Regions from separate parts of the Shewanella sp. VK101 genome, predicted to be linked through region 1. Evidence: predicted binding sites of a transcription regulator. Region 1 holds the regulator's gene; each other region holds the start of a gene.
What was found. The regulator sigma-54, encoded in region 1, starts transcription at its own class of promoters, with help from an activator protein. The targets are predictions, from matches to a motif close to GTTGGCACGNNNNTNGNNT.
Positions count from the first base shown of each region.

Region 2: fliE (flagellar hook-basal body complex protein FliE) is a predicted target of sigma-54. The motif match lies at 1,795-1,813, and genes of this name have one in related genera.
Region 3: glnK (P-II family nitrogen regulator) is a predicted target of sigma-54. The motif match lies at 1,514-1,532, and genes of this name have one in related genera.

Region 1 is NZ_CM151402.1:764,254-769,285, forward strand. It holds gene mgtE (magnesium transporter) at 1-999, opposite strand, end outside; gene ACSHSR_RS03455 (HPr family phosphocarrier protein) at 1,083-1,358, opposite strand; gene rapZ (RNase adapter RapZ) at 1,345-2,199, opposite strand; gene ptsN (PTS IIA-like nitrogen regulatory protein PtsN) at 2,196-2,639, opposite strand; gene hpf (ribosome hibernation promoting factor) at 2,642-2,929, opposite strand; gene ACSHSR_RS03475 (RNA polymerase factor sigma-54) at 2,961-4,424, opposite strand; gene lptB (LPS export ABC transporter ATP-binding protein) at 4,520-5,032, opposite strand, start outside.
Region 2 is NZ_CM151402.1:3,249,077-3,254,108, reverse strand. It holds gene ACSHSR_RS14460 (sensor histidine kinase) at 1-361, shown strand, start outside; gene ACSHSR_RS14455 (sigma-54-dependent transcriptional regulator) at 358-1,689, shown strand; gene fliE (flagellar hook-basal body complex protein FliE) at 1,867-2,199, shown strand; gene fliF (flagellar basal-body MS-ring/collar protein FliF) at 2,241-3,950, shown strand; gene fliG (flagellar motor switch protein FliG) at 3,943-4,986, shown strand; gene fliH (flagellar assembly protein FliH) at 5,000-5,032, shown strand, end outside.
Region 3 is NZ_CM151402.1:1,106,859-1,111,890, reverse strand. It holds gene ACSHSR_RS04980 (ammonium transporter) at 1-1,117, opposite strand, end outside; gene glnK (P-II family nitrogen regulator) at 1,128-1,466, opposite strand; gene ACSHSR_RS04970 (hydrolase) at 1,768-2,310, shown strand; gene nrfA (ammonia-forming nitrite reductase cytochrome c552 subunit) at 2,404-3,807, opposite strand; gene narQ (nitrate/nitrite two-component system sensor histidine kinase NarQ) at 4,123-5,032, shown strand, end outside.

The DNA.
Region 1 (5,032 bases):
AACGCCGCCCATGCTGGGCACTATGGTCATCAGAATTGCTATGGTGGCAAATTTTTCCAGCGTGCCTTCAAACATATTGCTGACCGAGGCGGCCAGCAGGGCGGCAAACAGGTTGAAGGTCAACCATAAAGAGCGGCGAAAGGCGCTCTTGAACACGGGGCCGAAGGTGTCTTCATCATCGTCCATCCCCGCCATACCCATCATGGAGTGTTCGGCATCTTCGCGGATAACGTCCACAACATCATCAATGGTGATCCGCCCAAGCAGATGGCCTTCGCTGTCGACCACTGGCGCCGAAACCCAGTCGTGACGCTCAAACAGTTGGGCCACTTCATTGTCCGGCATGGTGACGGGAATACTCTCAAGCTCGGGATCCATTATGCTGCGGATCCCGGCGGTGGGGTTACAGGTCAGTAGGGTGGAGAGCTTGACGCCACCGAGCAAAATATCGCGTCTATCTACCACGTAGAGGGTATCTGTGGCTTCGGGCAGCTCGCCCCTTTGGCGCAGATAACGCAGCACCACATCGACATTGACGTCAGGCCTCAGGGTCACGGTATCTGTGTTCATCAGACTACCGGCGCTGTCTTCCGGATAAGAGAGCGCCTGTTCGACCCTGGCCCTGTCTTGGGCACTCATGGAGTGCAGTACCTGTTTGTAGAGTGTATCCGGCAGGCTTCGCAGCACGTAGGCCAGATCATCGGTATCCATACCCGCGGTCGCTCGTGCCAAACACTCAGGACTCATCAGGCTGATCAGCTGGTCTTTCATATCTTCACCCAGCTCTTCGAGGATCTCGCCGCTCTGCTCCTGATCCACCAGTTGCCAGAGTACCTGACGGGTACGCGGCGGTGAAGATTCGAGAATAAAGGCGATATCCGAAGCCGTCATTCGCTGCAGCATGTCGCGCACATGCACGAACATACCACTGCTAAGAGCTTGGTTTAGTTGAGTAAGACGTTGTTCTGTCAGCTCTTGGTCGAGCGCTTCTATTGGCATGCAGTTCCCCCTGTGATGCAAAGCGAGGATATGTTACCTCAAGACAGGGGTGTTATAGAAACAAAGAGTGCAGCGCTAAGGCTTTAGCTGGCTTCGTCGAAACGGGCGTTGATCAGGGCGCAGATAGCGTCCATCGCGGGTTCGGCATCCGGGCCTTCGGCGATGAGGCGAATACTCTTGCCTTGACCGGTTTCCAGCATCAAGAGCCCAAGCACACTGGCGGCCGAGGCTTTTTTCTCGCCTTGGATCAGGGTGATATCGGCTTCGAACTCGCTGGCCAGCACCGCCAGCTTAGTGGCGGCGCGGGCATGCAGGCCCAGCTTATTGACTATGGTGACTTCCCGCTCAACCTTTGCCATTATTCAGCTCCCGGTGACGGGCCTGTACCTTGTGTTTGCTGTTGCCAAAACGCTTGGCGAGCTGCTCAGCGACATAGACAGATCTATGCTGGCCGCCGGTGCAGCCTATGGCTATGGTGAGGTAACTGCGGTTGTTGCGTTCCAGGTGCGGCAGCCAGGTTTCCAACAGATTTTCTATCTGCCAGATAAACTTGTTCACCAGTGGCTGGCGGCTGAGAAACTCCTGCACAGGTTCATCCAGCCCGGTCAGTGGCCTGAGCGCCGGCTCCCAGTGGGGGTTGGGCAGAAAGCGCACATCAAACATGAAGTCGGCTTCCTGGGGCATACCATGCTTAAAGCCGAACGACTCGAAGTTGATCACCAGTTCTTTATCGACACTGCCAAGCAGAATTTCCCGCACTGTGTCACTGAGTTCATAGATGTTCAGCGCCGAGGTGTCTATGTAGTGATCCACCAGTTTCGACATGGGTTCCAGCAGCTTGCCTTCGAGCTTGATGGCGTCCTGTAGTGAGACTTTGCTCTTGGACAGGGGGTGCAGTCTGCGGGTTTCGCTGTAGCGCTTCAGCAGCACCTTATCCGAGGCGTTGAGAAAGAAACTGGTCAGTTGGGTGTTTTCCGGCAAGGCCGCCAACTGTTGTTCCAGCACCTTTTCCTGATCCGGCATATTGCGCACATCTATGCTGATGGCGACCAGATCATTGCTGCCACGGAGGTTTTCCAACAGGCTGCCAATCATGGGCAGGGGGAGATTATCCACACAGTAGTAACCCAGGTCTTCGAGTACCCTGAGGGCAACGGATTTTCCGGAACCGGAGCGGCCTGAGACTATGGCGAGTTTCATCCTGTGATCACCTGATAGAGTTCTGTTTCGTCGCTGGATTTTCGCAACTGCTTGAGTATCGCCTTATCGCTGAGCTTTTCAGCCATGGCGGATAGGGTACTCAGGTGTTGCTGACATTGATCTGCGGGCACCAGGAGGGCGAACAGTATGTCCACCGGCTGGTTGTCTATGGCATCGAAGGCGATAGGCTCTTCGCATTTGACCAACACGGCAATCGGCTCTGTAATGTCCGGTAGTCTGCCATGCGGAATCGCAATACCATTACCTATACCTGTGCTCCCCATCTTTTCGCGGGCCAAAAGGCTTTCAAAAATCGCTTGAGAGGAAAGGGTGGGGTACTGGGCGCTAGCGAGATCGCTAATCAGCTCCAGTACCTTTTTCTTACTGCCCGGAGTGGCACAGGTAGTGCACTCCGGCCGCAGGATGGTACTCAGTTCCATCGTTAGTGTTTTGTCAGCTTTTCTTTGTGTTTAATGACCTGACGATCCAATTTATCAATCAGAACGTCGATGGCGGCATACATGTCGGCATGTTCAGAAGTTGCATAGACTTCGCCGCCTGTGAGGTGGATCTTGGCTTCGGCTATCTGTTGCAGTTTTTGTACATTGAGCACAACGTGCACATTATTGATCTGTTCGAAATGGCGTTCAAGTTTAGAAAACTTACTTTCCACGTAGTCACGCAGTGAGTCGGTGATCTCGATATGATGTCCTGTCAGGTTGATTTGCATAGAAAGATTCCTCCAATTTCCAACTGTGGATTTATAAACTCTTACGCTGGTTCGACGGTGGTATCATCATAGCCTCGCGATACTTGGCTATGGTGCGTCTTGCAACGTTGATTCCCTGTTCTGCCAGAAGTTGCGCCATCTTGCTGTCGCTCAAAGGCTTCTTCTGGTTTTCCGCTGCCACGAGCTTCTTGATAAAAGCCCTGATCGCCGTGGAAGAGCATTCTCCGCCATCTTCGGTGCCGACATGGCTGGAGAAGAAGTACTTCAATTCAAATATTCCCCTGGGTGTATGCATATACTTTTGAGTGGTGACCCTGGATATGGTCGATTCATGCATCTCGACCGCTTCGGCAATATCGTTGAGCACCATGGGTTTCATGGCCTCTTCACCATATTCAAAAAATCCCTGCTGGAACTGCACTATACAGTTGGCCACCTTGAGCAGGGTGTCGTTGCGGCTCTCCAGGCTCTTGATAAACCATTTGGCTTCCTGAAGATGACCTCGAATAAACTGGCTGTCTGATTGACTGCGGGCGCTACGAGCCATAGCAGCATACTGCTGATTGATCCCGAGTTTGGGCATACAGTCCGGGTTGAGTTCTACTACCCAGCGGCCGTTTTTCTTCCAGACACTGACATCAGGGATCACATATTCCTCGTCCATCGGCTGCACCAGCAAGCCGGGGCGGGGATTGAGACTCTGGATAAGGTTGATGGCGTCACGCAGCTGATCTTCCTTGAGCTTGGTCTTGCGCATCAGGGTGCGGAAGTCGCGGGCGGCAATGAGATCCAGATGTTCGTCAATCAACAAGCGGGCGTCGGCCAGATGCGGGGTGTCTGCGTTGAACTGTTGCAACTGGATCAGCAGGCATTCGCGCAGATCTCTGGAGGCGATGCCGACAGGATCGAAGTGCTGGATCCGCTTGAGTACTGCCTCGACTTCATCGAGCTCAATCTCAGGGTTGCCCATGGCTTCGAGGATCTCCTCTGTGCTCTGGGTCAGATAGCCCTGCTCGTCGATGGCATCAATAATGGCGGTGGCAATGGCGTCGTCGGTATCGGAAAACGGGGTCAGGTTCTTCTGCCATTCCAGATGTTCATAGAGCCCTTCGCTGGTTTCCCCCTGGAAGGGCATATCATCTTCACGGCCCATGGCCGGCCCGGAGGCACTGGCGGCGGTAAAGACTTCGTCCCAGGTGGTATCCATAGGTAATTCATCCGGCATAGACTCATTGTTCAATGCCTCTGAGGTTTCTACCGTGGAACCATCTTCCTGCTTGGCGCTCAACTCGCCGGCGTCGTTTTCCTTGTGGTTGTCGTCGATAGCGTCATCCTGGTTGTCCTCGGCCATTTCCAACAGAGGGTTGGCTTCCAAGGCTTCCTGGATTTCTTGCTGCAGCTCAAGGGACGACAGTTGCAGCAGGCGAATAGCCTGTTGCAACTGAGGTGTCATGGTCAACTGTTGACCCAGTTTGAGCTGGAGTGACGCTTTCATTATACCGCTAATCCCTACTCGTTATTTTTCAAGGAAAAAATTCAATAATAACAAACTATAATACCCGGAATTGCCACCGGATGACATGATCCTAACTATAGCCTGAATTGTTCGCCTAAGTACACAGCGCGCACTTGCTGGTTGTCCAAGATTTCAGCGGGTGTGCCCTCGGCGATCAACTGCCCATGGCTGACTATGTAGGCTCGCTCACAAACGTCGAGTGTTTCGCGAACATTGTGGTCTGTGATCAGCACTCCCAAACCGCGGGACTTAAGCTGTTCGATGATTTTCTTGATATCGATAACTGAGATGGGATCCACACCGGCGAATGGCTCATCCAGCAGAATGAACTGTGGATTGGCGGCCAATGCCCGGGCGATTTCCACTCGGCGGCGTTCACCGCCGGAGAGGGACATTCCCAGGCTGTCACGTATGTGGGTAATATGGAATTCTTCCAGCAGTTGTTCGAGCTGTTCCTCGCGCTCGTCGCTGTTGAGTTCTTTGCGGGTTTGCAGCACGGCCATGATGTTGTCATGCACCGACAGCTTGCGGAAAATACTGGCTTCCTGTGGCAGGTAGCCTATGCCTTTACGGGCTCGCAGGTGCAT
Region 2 (5,032 bases), 2.5 Mb from region 1:
AATTGAAGGCGATAGCGAGATGCAGGTCAATCTTCATGGCTTGAGTTCTGCCATCAATAATCTGGTGATCAATAGCCTGGAAGCCGGCGCCACAAGAGTCATTTTGCGCCTGAGCTGCGATCAGGCTCTGCGCCTCGATGTGATAGATAACGGCAAGGGCCTGGACAGCAAGATGCAAAAGCAGGTGCTGGAGCCTTTTTTCACCACCAAGCGTCAGGGCACAGGGCTTGGGCTGGCTGTGGTGCAGTCAGTGGTGCGCAGCCACGGCGGCAAATTGGACCTCAGCTGTAAGCTGGGTGCAGGTTGTACCGTCACGCTGACATTCCCGTTAACGACAGACTCTCAAGGAGGCGTGGCATGAGCGAAGCAAAAATTTTGTTGGTGGAAGACGATGCCGCGCTTCGGGAAGCACTGCTCGATACCTTGCTGCTCGCCAGTTATGAGTGTGTCGATGTCGCCAGCGCCGAAGAAGCGATAACCGCTTTGAAAGGTAATCGTTTTGATATGGTGATAAGCGATGTGCAGATGGAAGGTATCGGCGGTATGGGGCTGCTGGATTATCTGCGTCAGCAACATCCGCAGCTGCCGATCCTGTTGATGACAGCCTATGCCACCATCGACAATGCCGTCAGCGCAATCAAGCTGGGGGCCGTGGATTATCTCGCCAAGCCGTTTGCCCCTCAGGTATTGCTCAATCAGGTGAGTCGCTATTTACGTCCCAAGGTGGTTAGCGGCGGCCCAGTGGTGGCCGATGAAAAGAGCCTGGCCTTGCTGGCACTGGCGCAGCGGGTGGCCGCCTCAGAAGCCTCTGTGATGATAAGTGGCCCCAGCGGTTCGGGTAAAGAAGTGCTGGCTCGCTACATTCATCAGCACAGCCAAAGGCCTGACGGGCCTTTTGTGGCGATTAACTGCGCCGCCATCCCGGAAAATATGCTGGAAGCCACCTTGTTTGGTTACGAGAAAGGCGCCTTTACCGGGGCTTATCAGGCTTGTCCCGGTAAGTTTGAACAGGCTCATGGCGGCACTCTGTTGCTCGATGAAATTTCCGAGATGGAGCTGGCATTGCAGGCCAAGCTGCTGCGGGTGCTGCAGGAGCGTGAGGTTGAACGTTTGGGTGGGCGCAAGACCATCAAGCTCGATGTCCGGGTGCTGGCAACCTCCAACCGGGAGCTGAAAGAGATGGTGGCCAAGGGCGAGTTTCGCGAAGACCTTTATTACAGGATCAATGTGTTTCCGCTTGCCTGGCCGGCACTGAACCAAAGACCGGCGGATATCATCCCGTTGGCCAAACATCTGTTGGCGCGTCACGCTGAAAACGCGGCGATTAACCCGGTGCCAGCTCTCAGTGATGCTGCAGTGCGGCGTTTGTTGGCCCACCGCTGGCCGGGGAATGTCCGTGAGCTGGATAACGTGATCCAGCGGGCGTTGATCTTGAGTCAAGGGCAGATAGAAGCGGGCGATATTATTATCGATTTGCAGGATGTTGCTTTGGGAGATACCACAGCCCCGGAAACACCGGAGGCGCTTGGTGATGAGCTCAAGGCTCAGGAGCATGTGATTATTCTCGAGACTCTGGCCCAGTGTCAGGGCAGTCGCAAGCTGGTGGCCGAGAAATTGGGGATCAGTGCCCGCACTCTCAGATACAAGATGGCGCGCATGCGCGAGATGGGCATAGAGGTGCCCGCCTGAGTCATCTCCAAAGCGGCCGTTAGGCCGCTTTCCAATTCCAGTGTTTTTCCTCAGGCCCTGGGTGAATTCAGGGCGTTTACCTAGCTTAACTTTGACTATTCCATTTTTGGCAAACTAATTGCATAGAGTCTGGTAACCCAGATTTTTCGTCAATTCGCTGACGACAGGAGTGAGAAGATGCAAATAGGTGCCAATTCTTTATTGCAAGAAATGCAATCACTTAAAGGTGAAATTGCCCCAACGGGATTTCAGTCTTCGCCTGTACGCCAGGTGGGTAATACCACAGGAACTGATTTCGGCCAATTACTGGCCCAGGCCGTAGGCAATGTCAGTGAGTTGCAAAGCACATCATCCAATCTGGCCACCCGGCTGGAGATGGGCGACACCACAGTGTCTCTGTCTGACACTGTCATTGCCCGCGAGAAAGCCAGCGTCGCATTCGAGGCCACAGTGCAGGTGCGCAACAAGCTGGTCGAAGCCTACAAAGAGATTATGAGCATGCCTGTTTAAGGCCTGCTTGCATCACAGATCCCGGATAACAGGAACGCACCGTGAGCACAGAATTAGTAGCAGGATCCAATGTTTCCGCCGGTGGAACAACGCTGGAAGGGGTCCAACAGGAAAACAAGTCGGGTGTATTGGGCTCCCTCGGTGGAGTGGATATGCTGCGGCAGATCACCATGATCCTGGCATTGGCTATCTGTCTGGCTCTGGCGGTATTTGTGATGATCTGGGCCCAGGAGCCAGAATATCGGCCACTGGGCAAGATGGATACCCAGGAGATGGTGCAGGTACTCGATGTGCTGGATAAGAACCGGGTACCGTACAAGATTGAAGTCGATGTGATCACTGTGCCTGAAGACAAGTATCAGGACGTGAAGATGATGCTGAGCCGCGCCGGCATAGATTCCAGTGCCGAGGCCAAGGATTATCTGAGCCAGGATTCCGGCTTTGGTGTCAGTCAGCGGATGGAACAGGCCAGGCTGAAGCAGAGTCAGGAGATGAACCTGGCGCGGGCGATTGAAGAGCTCAATAGTGTCAGCCGTGCCAAGGTGATCCTGGCGCTGCCGAAGGAAAATGTGTTCGCCCGCAATCGCGCCAAACCCAGTGCCACAGTAGTGGTCAATACCCGTAGGGGCGGTTTGGGACAGGAAGAGGTTGATGCGATAGTCGATATCGTTGCCTCAGCGGTTCATGGCATGGAACCCAGCCGGGTTACAGTGACAGACTCCAACGGCCGCTTGCTGAACTCAGGCAGTCAGGATGGGGTGTCAGCCCGTGCCAGACGCGAGCTTGAGCTGGTACAGCAAAAAGAAAACGAATACCGCACCAAGATTGACTCGATTCTGATGCCGATCCTCGGTCCGGAAAACTTCACTTCCCAGGTGGATGTCAGCATGGACTTCACCGCGGTCGAGCAAACTGCCAAGCGTTTCAACCCGGATCTGCCATCACTTCGCAGTGAAATGACAGTGGAAAACAACAGCGTTGGTGGCAGCAGTGGCGGCATCCCCGGAGCCCTTTCCAATCAGCCGCCGATGGAGTCCAATATTCCTGAAAACGCTGCCGATGCCGCAGAAAGCAGCAGTGTTACTTCAGGCAACAGCCATAGGGAAGCGACCCGTAATTTTGAGCTGGATACCACCATCAGCCATACCCGTCAGCAGATAGGTGTGGTACGCCGGGTCAGTGTCTCAGTGGCGGTTGACTACAAGGCAGGTGCTGCCGGTGAAAATGGGCAGGTTGCCAGAGTGCCTCGCACAGGTGAAGAGATGGCCAATATCCGCCGCTTGCTGGAAGGCGCCGTTGGCTTCAACAGCCAAAGGGGCGATATGATAGAAGTGGTGACTGTGCCCTTTATGGATCAGCTGGTTGAAGACCTGCCTGAGCCACCGCTGTGGGAGCAGCCCTGGTTCTGGCGGGCGATGAAACTCGGCATAGGTGCCTTGGTGATTTTGGTGCTTATCCTGTTCGTGGTGCGTCCCATGCTCAAACGCCTCATCTATCCCGATGGCCAGAATATGCCGGACGAACCTGCGCTGGGGCACGAGCTGGCAGATATTGAAGATCAGTACGCTGCCGACACCCTGGGTATGCTCAACCGCCCTGAAAGTGAATACAGCTATGCCGATGACGGTTCGATTCTGATACCGGATCTGCACAAAGATGATGATATGATTAAGGCCATACGTGCTCTGGTGGCCAATGAACCTGAACTGTCCACCCAAGTGGTGAAGAACTGGTTGCAAGAAGATGCCTGAAAAAAAAGCGGATAAACCAGCCGAGAGCGGCTTCGACGTCAAGAATCTCAACGGGATTGAGAAGACCGCCATTTTGTTGCTGAGTCTCAGTGAAGCCGATGCGGCCTCTATTCTCAAACACTTGGAACCCAAACAGGTTCAAAAGGTGGGTATGGCCATGGCGGCCATGCAGGAGTTCGGCCAGGAGAAGGTGGTTGCGGTTCATAAGCTGTTTCTGGATGATATCCAGAAATACTCCTCCATAGGCTTTAACAGCGAAGAGTTTGTGCGTAAGGCACTGACTACCGCATTGGGTGAAGACAAGGCCGGTAACCTTATCGAGCAGATTGTCATGGGCAGCGGCGCCAAAGGCCTCGACTCGCTCAAGTGGATGGACGCCAGACAGGTGGCGACTATTATCCAGAACGAACACCCGCAGATCCAAACCATTGTTTTGTCCTATCTTGAACCGGATCAGGCGGCGGAAATCTTTGCCCAGTTCCCGGAAAACACCCGTCTCGATTTGATGATGCGTATCGCCAACCTCGAGGAGGTGCAACCTGCAGCACTGCAGGAGCTGAACGATATCATGGAGAAACAGTTTGCCGGTCAAGGTGGCGCCCAGGCGGCCAAGATGGGTGGCTTGAAGGCTGCTGCCAACATTATGAACTACCTGGATACCGGGGTGGAGAGCCAACTGATGGAAACTCTGCGCGAGTCCGACGAAGAGATGGCGCAGCAGATCCAGGACTTGATGTTCGTGTTCGAAAACCTGATCGATGTCGACGACCGTGGCATTCAGACGCTGCTGCGGGAAGTGCAGCAGGATGTACTGATGAAGGCGCTCAAGGGCGCTGACGAGCCATTGAAGGAAAAGATCCTCGGCAATATGTCCAAACGTGCCGCCGAATTGCTGCGTGACGATCTCGAGGCCATGGGGCCAATTCGTATCAGCGAAGTGGAAGTGGCCCAGAAAGAGATATTGTCCATCGCCCGTCGCTTGTCCGATGCCGGAGAGATTATGCTCGGTGGCGGCGGCAGTGAAGAATTCCTCTGACAGGCGAGTTTGAATGACAGACAAAAAGGTGTCCCACAACATTTTG
Region 3 (5,032 bases), 340 kb from region 1:
ATGACGCCAGGAACACCCAGGCAGAGATCACCGCAGCGCCAAACAGTTGCCCTGTCACACTGGCATCGGCATTGGACAGAGGCACCATCATCAAACCGAAGAAGCCGGCGACCCCGTGCACCGAGATAGCCCCGACAGGATCATCTACCTTGATGCGGTCAAAGCCCACGATGGAGAACACCACCAAACCGCCGGCTACCAGGCCTATCACACCCGCCATAGGCAGAGAGGGCGACAATGGATCGGCCGTGATAGCCACCAAACCAGCCAAAGTACCATTGAGTATCATGGTCAAGTCGGCCTTGCCCCACACCATCTTACAGACGATCAGTGCAGATACCGCGCCGAAGGCCGCCGCCGAATTGGTGTTGACGAAGACTTTGGCCACGGCACTGGCATTCTCGGCATCAGAGACCAGTAACTGAGAACCACCGTTGAAACCGAACCAGCCCATCCAGAGGATAAAAGTCCCCAGGGTTGCCAGCGGCAGGTTGGATCCCGGGATAGGGTTAACCTGGCCATTGGCGCCATATTTACCTTTACGGGCCCCCAGCAGCAAGACACCGGCCAAGGCCGCGGCTGCACCGGCCATATGCACTATGCCGCTACCGGCAAAGTCGACAAAGCCGGCTTCGGAAAGGAAACCACCGCCCCAGGTCCAGTAACCTTCCACCGGATAGATGACTGCCGTCATTACCAGGCTGAATGCCAGGAAAGCCCACAGGCGCATGCGCTCGGCCACGGCGCCGGAAACAATCGACATGGCTGTAGCCACAAATACCACCTGGAAGAAGAAATCAGACTCCAGCGCATGGTCGGCGTCGGCAGCTTGAGATCCTATCAAGGTGCTGATGCTCGGCAGCCAGCCGCCCTCGCCATTGTCCACATACATGATGTTGTAACCCACAATCAGGTAGGTGATACAGGCGATTGAATAGAGACAGATGTTTTTGGTGAGTATCTCTGTGGTGTTTTTGGAACGCACCAACCCGGCCTCCAACATGGCGAAACCCGCCGCCATCCACATCACCAGCGCGCCGGAGATCAGAAAGTAAAAGGTGTCCAGCGCAAAACGCAACTCTGTGACCGTAGTACCCAATTTGCTCAGTTCTTCCATCTTCTCCTCCTTACAGCGCTTCTGTGTCTGTTTCGCCCGTACGAATACGGATAACCTGTTCCAGATCTGTCACAAAGATCTTGCCGTCACCTATTTTGCCGGTATGGGCGGCGTTGGTGATGACCTCCAGCAGGTGCTCAAGATTCTCCGCCTTGGTGGCGATCTCGAGCTTAACCTTGGGCAGAAAGTCCACCTGATACTCGGCTCCCCGATAGAGCTCTGTATGCCCCTTTTGTCGGCCAAAACCTTTGACTTCGGTGACCGTCATCCCCTCAATGCCTATGCCCGCAATCGCTTCGCGGACATCATCAAGCTTGAACGGCTTAATGATTGCGCTGACTAATTTCATCCAGACCTCCAGAATCGCCTTGCTGTATTGGTGTTATGCCAAAAGCAATTCAAGCATCAGGCCAAAATGTTAATTTTTTGTTTTATAAAGAGTTAGCTTTTACGGGCCAGGTTGAGAGCTGCAGATATGCACCAATTAAGTGCAAGTAAGGCTTGGGCGCACAAAAAAAGCGCAATCATCTACGACCTAAGGCCTATTGGCTTAAGCCCTGTACTGACGTTAACTGAATGTCCTGTCGTTGACTGAAGTGAAAGAAGGACTCGTTTGCACCTGTCCTAAGACCAACCTGAAGGAGAACAAGATGCTAAAAGCGGAAGAATGTGTGCTGGTCATAGTGGATGTTCAGGGCAAACTGGCGCAGATAATGGACAAGAGTGAACAGTTGCATCAACAACTGGCCATGCTGATAGAAGGCACGGCCTTGTTTGATATCCCAGTGCTCTGGCTGGAACAGTTGCCGCAGAAGCTCGGCCCCACTACAGAGTCGCTGGCCGCCCTGCTATCCAAGACCAATTCGCCGATTGCCAAGCATCACTTCAGTGGCTGGCACTGCCCGGCGTTCCGTGAGGCACTGTTGAGCACGGGCCGCAAACAGGTACTGCTGGCCGGGATAGAGACCCATGTCTGTGTCTATCAAACCTGTGGTGATCTTATTGAGCAGGGTTTCGATGTGCACTTGATAGCCGATGCCGTCAGCTCCCGCAGTGAAAGCAACAAACGCTTGGGAATAGAGATGATGAAGCAGCAGGGAGCCAGGCTCAACAACAGCGAATCTTTACTGTTTGAACTGCAACATCAGGCAGAAGGTGAACGCTTTAAGGCTCTGCTTAAGCTGATCAAATAAGCCTGTAATCACTCACTGGCTACCACTGCTGGCTTGTAAGATAAAAAAATCCCCGCGGTGCGGGGATTTTTCATTTCGTTATGTTAACGACTGTTACTTGTAGGTTGCTTCACGCTTCTTGGCTTCAGCATCCCACTTAGGCAGAACATTTTTCTTGAAGTCTTCCTTGTCGGAAACCATCTTCTTCATGTCCATACCCAGAGCAGCCTGAGCCTTGGCCTTGGTGGAGATATCAGGCAGAGCGACAGGCTCAACGATACCTTTCTTGGCCAGCAGCTGCGCCAGTTTCACCCGGGCATTGGCAGCCTTGTCAACCGCAGTACCCAGTACCCGCAGCGCTTCATCAGGAGCGTGAGCCGCGACACCGTGAGAGGCGATAGCATAATCCCAGCGCCATTGAGCATGACGGATATCAGTCAGGATTGGCTTCATCTCGGCTTCTGTCGCACCGGCTTTCCAGGCGGCAGCAGCTTCGAAGTGTGCCTTGACGATTTGATCTTCAGCCTTCAGCTTCAGCTCTTTAACTTTGGCTTTACGCTCGGCAGTCAGGTTCTCCATAAACTCTTTGCTCTGTGTGTGGCACTGAGCACAGGTTTCTTCGAAGCGGTCGAAAGGATTACCCACTTTGTGATCGGTGAACTTACGACCCTTGTCGTTGGTTACTTTCGGCATGTGACAGTCAACACAGGTCACGTTGTTCTTACCGTGAACCCCCAGCTGCCAGGTTTCATAACCTGGGTGCTGTGCCTTCAGCATAGGAGTCTTGGACAGAGCGTGAGTCCAGTCGGCAAACTCGATGGCATCGTAGTAAGCTTCCATGGACTCCACTGTAGTGCCTTGATCCCATGGGAACTTAACAAAGCCCTTACGGCCTTCCACTTTCTCAAAGTAGTATTCTACGTGACACTGGCCACAAACCATGGATTGCTTGTCTTTGCGGGAAGCCTTATCAAATGGCGTACCCAGGGTCTCCATGGCGCGCTCGGCAAAAGGACGGCCCAAACGCAGCTTGGGCGAACCTTTCTCGTGACAATCGCCACAACCTATGGCGTTAACCACTTCAGGGCCACCTTTGGCCCACTTGCCGGTGAAGTAACCATCTTCACCCTGCTCTTCAATCAGGCGAGGTACATCCGGGCTCTTACAGCTCCAGCAAGCCATTGGCATTGGACCATCTTCGGCACTCTTTGGCGCACCGGTACGCAGGGTGTTGCGCACATCGGTCACGGCATAAATGTGGCCACGAGGAGCATTGTAGTCCTTGGCGAAACCATAACCGGCCCACAGGATCACCAGGTTGGGATCTTCTGCCAATACGTCAACAATTTCAGAACTCTTTGCAGTGTCATGCCAACTGGCATATTGATTTTTGAACTTGTCTTTGTAGACTTCGTTGCGAGGCTCGGTCTTGTCACTCGCAAACGCACCGGCAGCCATTACGCTTGCCGCGACCAATGCACTGAGTGCAAAGGATTTTTGGCTTAATTTTTTCACCATCTCATCTCTGTGTTACTTTATCGTTATTTGCAATAACCACGACATCTCCAAAGTCAAAAGTAGCCGCTTGAATACGCCAAAAATATACCTCTTAGGGGGTATCCGGAGCGAAGTTTGCGCCAGATCAAAATGTGAAGGCGATGTTGTTCACATTTTTGTACTCTTGTTAATGTATTCAAGCGCTGGCTAATGTAGAACTCTGAGACCCAAGTCCTTTTTTATTCTCGACAATCTTATCGGCGCGTTTTCTTTCCGATAATCGAGAGTAATGCTGCAGGGACTGAGGAAATCTTAGCAAAAGTGAGTGAATATTTCATGAAACGAGGCAGTTTGACCTCTACCATTTTAGGCTTAATGCTGACCCTTATCCTGCTCTCAAGCGGTCTGGCCACTTTTGCCATTATCAATCTGTCTTACAGCCTGGGAGATGCCAGGGCGATCAACGCTTCCGGCTCCCTGCGAATGCAGAGCTACCGGCTGATGTTTTATGCCAACTCCGGCAGTGAAGAAGCGCTGCAAAAAATTCGCGAATTTGAAAACACCCTCTACTCAGATGCCTTGGTACGCTCTATGGACTGGTCATCGCCGGCCAGGCTCGGGCAGCAATACCAACTGGTGATCAGCAAGTGGAAGGTCATGAAGTACTACATAGAGCAGGAAGACTCGCGCAACTATGCCTCCTCGCTGAAAGACTTTGTCGATACCATAGATTTGCTGGTATTGGAGATGGAGCACCACGCCGCCTTCAAACTAAGATTGCTGGCCGTCAGCCAGATAGTGGGCTTGGGGTTGATGCTGCTGATTGCCTTTATCGCCGTGCGCTTTACCAAACGCAAGGTGGTGGTGCCGCTGCAACAGATGATGGAATCGGCCAACACTATTTCCAAGGGTAACTTTGCCGTCGAAATGCCGAAGACGGAATATATTGAGCTCAGCGCTCTTTCCGATGCCCTCGACAGTACGGCTCAGGAGCTGGCAACTCTCTACGGCAACCTGGAAACTCAGGTGAAGGAGAAGACCCTGGCGTTGACCCGTGCCAACCGTGAGCTCAAATTTCTTTATGACAATCTGGTGTTGCTGCATTCGGGCAAACTCAATTTCGAGGTGATGCGGCAGTCGCTGCTGCAACTCAAGGAGTATGAGCACCTGCAACATCTGCGGCTGATTATTCAGCAGGATGAAGATGCCATGGAGGTGATCGCCACCGACGAGGATATCTGGCCGC